Regions from separate parts of the Pseudoalteromonas sp. C12FD-1 genome, predicted to be linked through region 2. Evidence: predicted binding sites of a transcription regulator. Region 2 holds the regulator's gene; the other holds the start of a gene.
What was found. The regulator FliA, encoded in region 2, starts transcription of late flagellar genes. The targets are predictions, from matches to a motif close to CTAAAGNTNNNNNNNNNNNNGCCGATA.
Positions count from the first base shown of each region.

Region 1 (3,420 bases), on a different contig from region 2:
AGCTTGCAGATGTAAAAGATGTATTTGTAGCGCAGGGTGTTGATGGCGATAAGTTTGATAAACTATACAAAAGCTTCTCGGTACGTACATTAAGCTCTAAAATGAAACGTGACCAAAATTACTTTAAAGAAAAAGGCGCGCTACGTGGCGTACCAACCTTTATCGTAAATGGTAAATATAAATTAAACCTAGGCCGAGAGTCGGGTATTACCGCGCCAGAAGATATTAGTAAATTAATTAACTATTTAGCGAACAAGTAAGATTTGTTAAAACAAAAAAAGCTCCTGAGGGAGCTTTTTTTATGGAAGTGATTTAAATTTAACTCACTATTTTCTTTGTAAGAAAACACCCGATTCAATGTGATGCGTATATGGGAACTGATCAAATATCGCAAAACGCTTAACGTTATGGGTGCGCGTCAAATGATCTAAATCGCGCTCAAGCGTGTCTGGGTTGCACGATATATAAATAATGTTCTCGTAGTTAGCCACTAAGTCACACGTAAGGGTATCCATACCTGCGCGCGGTGGGTCGACCAAAATAGTTTGGCAATCGTAACTTTTTAAATCTATCCCCTCTAAGCGCGAAAAGGTACGTTCACCATTCATTGCCTGGGTAAACTCTTCACTCGACATGCGAATTATATCTAAGTTATCTACTTTATTTTTAGCAATGTTGTATTGCGCTGAATGCACAGAAGACTTAGATATTTCAGTAGCTAATACGCGATTAAATGAACCCGCCAATGCAATAGAGAAATTACCATTACCACAGTAAAGCTCTAGTAAATCGTTATTAAGTGGTTTGCATAGGTCTTGCGCCCACTCAAGCATTTTAATATTTACTTTCGCATTTGGCTGAGTAAAGCTATTTTCAACTTGTTGGTAAATAAGCTCTTGGCCATTTACGGTTAAACGCTCTGTGACAAAGTCATCGCCTAGCACTTCTTTTTGCTTGCGCGCTCGGCCAATAAAATCAATTTTGTATTTGCTGCTTAGTTTTTCTTTAAGGGCTTTTATTTCAGTTAGCCACTGATCATCAAGTGGCTTGTGATAAAGCAAGCTTACTAAAATCTCACCGCTTAATGACGATAAATAGTCAATTTGAAACAGCTTACGACGTAATACTTCACACGACTTTAAATTATCAATCATCACCTGCATCACTTCACCAACTAATGGCGCAGCAGGGTCAAAAGTGTCAACGCGAATTTTTTCTTTTGTTGCTTGATCAAACATAATATGAAATAGATCATCCCCATCGTGCCATACTCTAAATTCAGCACGTTGGCGGTAGTTAATTGGCTCTGAGCTAAATACCTCTAATTGTTGCACACCAAAACGCTGAAACTGCGATGTAATGCGTTGCTCTTTTTCAGCTAACTGCGCATCGTACTGTGTGGTATCTATTTTAATCACTGCCATTAATGCTACTACCTTATCTATGAGATCTATTTATCGGCGCTATTGTAGGGAGCGAGCAGTATTTGTCTAGTTTTGCTGATAATAAAGTTGCTGTTTTTTTAAACATGCACTTTAGTTTTGTCACTATTAGCCGATAATAAGCTAAGTACGTAACGGAGGTGGATCATGAAAATCGGTAATTATGGCTATACGCCAAACAACAACGTAAACAAATTTAATAATAAAGAGGCGCTACAGCAGCCAACAATCCAATCTCCGCAAGAAACTTCATTACAGCGAGGCAGAGAACTTGCTGCAAAAGTGCTTGGCGACAAAATGGCAGAGCAACTAGGTTTACCTGTTGAGCAAAAACAAGCCGATAAACCTTTATTCGATTTTGATGAAATAGTAAAAAATGTACTCGACTTTGTATCTGGCGCAGTTAATAAAGCTAAAGCCAATGGTGCTGATGACGATAAATTAAAAAACATGTTAGACGATGCGCGCACTGGGGTTCAAACCGGTATAGACGAAGCGGTTGATGAACTAAAAGGCACCGGTGTATTTAACGAAGAAATGCAAGAGGGCATCGACAAGTCAAAAGAAGGCATTTTTGAGGGGCTTGATGAGTTTGAGCAAACCCTATTTAACCCACAACCGGCCAGTGTAAGCGTAAGCCAAGCACAATATGTAAGTATGAGTAGTAATGCTGAATATAAGTTTACAACAGCCGAAGGTGATGAAGTCAGTATTAGCTTTGCTGATGCATATGAGTCGCAAACAGCGAGCGGGTATCAACAAAGTAATAACAGCGAATCATTTGCCAGCTCATCGTCGCAATCTCGAGAGCTGTCTTTCTCAATGTCGGTTAATGGTGATTTAAATGAACAAGAGCAAGATGCTATTAATGCCATGATGGAAGAGCTACAAGGAGTAAGTAAAACATTTTTTAGTGGTGATTTGGATGAAGCATTTGAAAAAGCACAAGAGCTGAGCTTAGGCAGTGAGCAACTAGTGGCATTTTCAATGGATCTTCGCCAAACGAAAACAGTCGCTACCGTTAAAAGTTATGAGCAATATCAACCAAACCCAACAAAAGAGGTAGCCGATGCGATCGCGCCTTTTAATGACGACCTAAAAAATGCATTCGATAAAGCATCGCAACTAGGCCTACAAGATCAGCTTGCCGGTATTATAGAGTGGCTAAACCAAGATCAAGCAGCGGTCGATCAGCTAGTTGATTATACCCAGGCAATGTTCGAAAACCTAAATCAATTAAATTCAGCGGGCGATGCACTCGACGCGCTAAAGTCTGAGCAAAGCTAAACTGCTTTCTTTTATAAATACCTCATGGCAAACTGCCGTTCTTAATAAACAGTAGGAACCAAAGTTTGTCAGCCCACATAATGGTATTTGATTCAGGTATAGGTGGCACCACCGTGCTTGAGCATATTCAAAAGCGTATTCCAGATGCACAGTACAGCTACTTTATGGATAATGCGTTACTCCCTTATGGCGCGCAAACCCAGCAAACTATTATAGGCCGTTTGTGCTCACTCATTTATTTTATTGAGCAAAACGCGCTTAAAGTCGATCTTATTGTTATAGCCTGCAATACAGCCTCTACATCAGCCTTAAGTGAAGTACGCAAAATTACATCAATACCTATTGTCGGCGTGGTGCCTGCAATAAAGCCTGCTGCTGAGGTAACTCGCACAAAGCACATCGGCTTATTGGCAACCCCGGCCACAGTTGCAAGTCCCTATACTCATACATTAATAAAAGAGCATGCCAGCAACGTAACAGTGAGTTTATATAGCAGTGTTGAGCTGGTGGCATTGGCTGAGCAGTTATTTTTCACTCAGCAGCTAGATACACTCAAACTGCACAAAGAGCTAACACGTTTGGGCATAAACTCAGATATAGATGTACTTGTACTAGGTTGCACACATTTTCCAATTCTTAGCAATGCCATACAAGCGTACTTTAATAACTCAGTGCAATTACTCGATTCAGG
Region 1 is NZ_JBBEVD010000046.1:23,327-26,746, forward strand. It holds gene WDB87_RS05070 (thiol:disulfide interchange protein DsbA/DsbL) at 1-260, shown strand, start outside; gene trmA (tRNA (uridine(54)-C5)-methyltransferase TrmA) at 327-1,424, opposite strand; gene WDB87_RS05080 (DUF5610 domain-containing protein) at 1,590-2,729, shown strand; gene murI (glutamate racemase) at 2,795-3,420, shown strand, end outside.
Region 1: a site for FliA is predicted at 1,534-1,560, ahead of WDB87_RS05080 (DUF5610 domain-containing protein). Genes of this name have one in related genera too.

Region 2 (3,420 bases):
TGCTACATCAAATAATTCATCAAATGCAAATGGGTCTTCTTCATCAGTTGCGCTAACAGGTGCCGCAGCTTCTTGCTGAACAACCTCAGGGGCTGTTTCAGTAAGCTCATCATCCGTAGGTGGCTGGCCAAGTTTGTGAAGGGTTTCTAATAACTGAGGATCTGCTGGGTCTGGTTGTTCGCGGTTTTGAATAGTAGCAAACATTTCATTAATGGTATCTAGTGCTTGTAAAATCACATCCATCAGTTCTGAATTAACAGTTCTAACCCCTTGACGTAAGAGATCAAATACGTTTTCAGCACCATGACAGGCATCAACAAGCTCAGTCATAGCTAAAAAGCCTGCCCCCCCTTTTACGGTATGAAAGCCCCTAAAAATAGCGTTTAATAACTCAGTATCTTCTGGATTATTTTCTAGCTCAACTAACTGTTCAGATAAAAGCTCTAGGATTTCTCCGGCCTCTACAAGAAAGTCTTGTAAAATATCTTCATCGACTTCAAAGCTCATGCAGTTACTCTCCTCTTAGAAGCCCAAACTTGATAATAGGTCATCGACTTCGTCTTGGTCAGATACAACGTCATTTCGCGACTCTTTATCAATAATAGGGCCTTCAGGACCTGCTAATGTTTGTGCGGCAACCAATTCTTCTGATTCTTGTTGTTCTTTACTTTCAACATTGCTGTCATCTTGAGCAGCAAATGCTGTTAAAAGGTGGATTAAACTTTCTTCAACTTCTCTGACTAACTCAATTACTCGGCGGATAACCTGGCCGGTCAAATCTTGAAAATCTTGCGCCATGAGTACATTGGTCATTAAAGTTTGCAACTCATCGGTTTTATGATGAGAGCTATTCATAAACTTGTCGATGCTGTGGCATAAAGTTTTAAATTCGCCAAGCTCTATTTCACGGTTCATAAGCCTATCCCAAGTAGGCTTAATCTGTGCAATTTCATCTGCTAGCTGCTGTGCAATAGGGAGGCTTGCTTCTACCGCATCCATTGTCTTATTAGCAGCATTTTCTGTCATTTCCATGACATAGTTTAAGCGCTTTTTCGCATCAGGAATTGCATCGGTGGTTAAATCGGTTAAGCGCGTATCAAGTTCAAAGCTTTTGAGAGCTTCGTGTAATTGGCGCGTTAACTTACCTACTTCAGCAAAAAGCTGCGATTGCTCTTGAGAGGCAGTATCTAAAATTAATTGATCAGCTTTATCTTGCTCACCATTTTCTAAATAAACGACGAGCTGACGAGCTTGTTCTAAAGTAATTTGAGGCGCAGCTGGTGCTGACATAAGCCTCTCCTCTCATTAACCTAAGCGTTCAAACACTTTTTCTAATTTAGTTTTCAAAGTACCTGCAGTAAATGGCTTAACAATGTAACCATTAACACCTGCTTGCGCTGCCGCTATTATTTGTTCTTTTTTAGCTTCTGCCGTCACCATTAAAACCGGAATATGTTTTAATTTTTCGTCAGCTCTAATGGCTCTTAGCAAGTCAATACCCTGCATACCTGGCATGTTCCAATCGGTTACAACAAAGTCAAAAACCTGATTTTGCAACATAGGTAATGCTGTAGAACCATCGTCAGCTTCTTGAACATTCGTGAACCCTAGGTCACGCAACAGATTTTTTATAATACGTCTCATTGTAGAGAAATCATCAACAACAAGAATTTTCATGTTTTTATCCAAAACATCCTCCGGTGAGGTCTTAACCTATAATTTACTTACTACTAGTTTATCCAGTCATTGATTTTTGCTTTGAGCTTAATCATCGCCTGACCATGTATCTGACTTACACGCGATTCACTTACATCGAGTATATGCCCAATTTCTTTTAAATTCATTTCATCGTTGTAATACAAAGAAAGCACCATTGCATCTCGCTCTGGTAAAGACTTTATTGCCTCTAACAATGAATTATTAAACCGTTCATTTTTAACATTATTAAATGGTTTGTCTAGCGCTAAATCTTGGCCTGCAGGGCTAATAACATCTTCATCTACCCCAAGGTCTTCAATGCCTAGTACTTTACTGGAATTAACATCATTTAAAATATGATGGTATTCTTCTAGCGAAATATCAAGTTTTTCAGCTACTTCAGTATCTTTTGGTTCTCTATTTAAACTATTTTCTAATTCTGTAATGGTTTCTGCGACTAATCGGCTTTTACGGTGTACCGAACGGGGTGCCCAATCTCCTCTACGCATTTCATCAAGCATAGCGCCGCGAATACGAATACCAGCAAACGTTTCAAAGCTTGCCCCTTTACTAGCATCAAAGTTTTTTGAGGCCTCAATAAGGCCAATCATTCCTGATTGGATTAAGTCATCAAGCTGAACGCTAGGAGGAAGACGAGCTATTAAGTGACACGCCACTTTTTTGACAAGCGACGCGTGCTTTTCAACAATCACATTTAAATTTTGTGTTGATTGATATCCCATAGCTCTTTTCACCGATGTTGTCATAATCAGCCGTTTACTAGCTTCTCAATGAAAAACTCTAAATGTCCTGAAGGTTGATTAGGTATAGGCCATTTTACTGCTTTTGTCGCTAATGTTTTAAACGCGACTGCTGCTGGTGAATTAGGGAAAAGATCGACAATGACTTTTTGTTTACGCGTAGATTTACGCATATTTTCATCATATGGAATAGTCGCAACAAGCTCCATAGACACATCTAAAAAACGGTCTGTTACTTTAGACAGCTTTGCAAAAAGCTCTTGGCCCTCGCGCATACTGCGCACCATGTTTGCAACAATTTTAAATTTATAAACGCCGTGTTCGCGGCTAAGTACTTTAATAAGCGCGTAGGCATCAGTAATTGAGGTCGGCTCGTCACACACCACCACCATGACATCTTGCGCTGCACGAGAAAAACTCAGCACCATGTCAGAAATACCAGCGGCGGTATCCACAATTAAAATATCAAATTCGGTATTAAGCTCACTAAAGGCACGAATTAATCCAGCATGCTCAGAAGGTGTTAGTTCCACCATGCTTTGCGAGCCTGATGTAGCAGGCACGATTTTAATACCGCCTGGGCCTTCAACTAAAATCTCGTCAAGTTCGCACTCGCCTGAAAGGACATGAGACAAGTTTTTTTCAACACGTAGTCCTAGCATTACATCACAATTAGCTAGGCCTAAATCGGCATCTAATACTAATACACGGTTACCCTGCTGCCCTAAAGCAATAGCAGTATTTAAAGAGACATTGGTTTTACCCACTCCGCCTTTACCGCCGGTGACAGCGATAACTTTTACGCCGTTGTTATTGTTTTGACTCATTTTGCGCAGGCCGCTTGCTTGATCTAATACTGTGTTAATCATACATCCCTACTGTGCTTGGCGCCACTGCTTGGTGCCTTGAATGTTGTGCTTTTGCTCTTTTTAAATACAATTGCTCAGCTTTTTTTACTAGT
Region 2 is NZ_JBBEVD010000069.1:64,029-67,448, reverse strand. It holds gene WDB87_RS10320 (chemotaxis protein CheA) at 1-507, opposite strand, end outside; gene WDB87_RS10315 (protein phosphatase CheZ) at 523-1,290, opposite strand; gene cheY (chemotaxis response regulator CheY) at 1,306-1,689, opposite strand; gene WDB87_RS10305 (RNA polymerase sigma factor FliA) at 1,731-2,441, opposite strand; gene WDB87_RS10300 (MinD/ParA family ATP-binding protein) at 2,468-3,328, opposite strand; gene flhF (flagellar biosynthesis protein FlhF) at 3,321-3,420, opposite strand, start outside.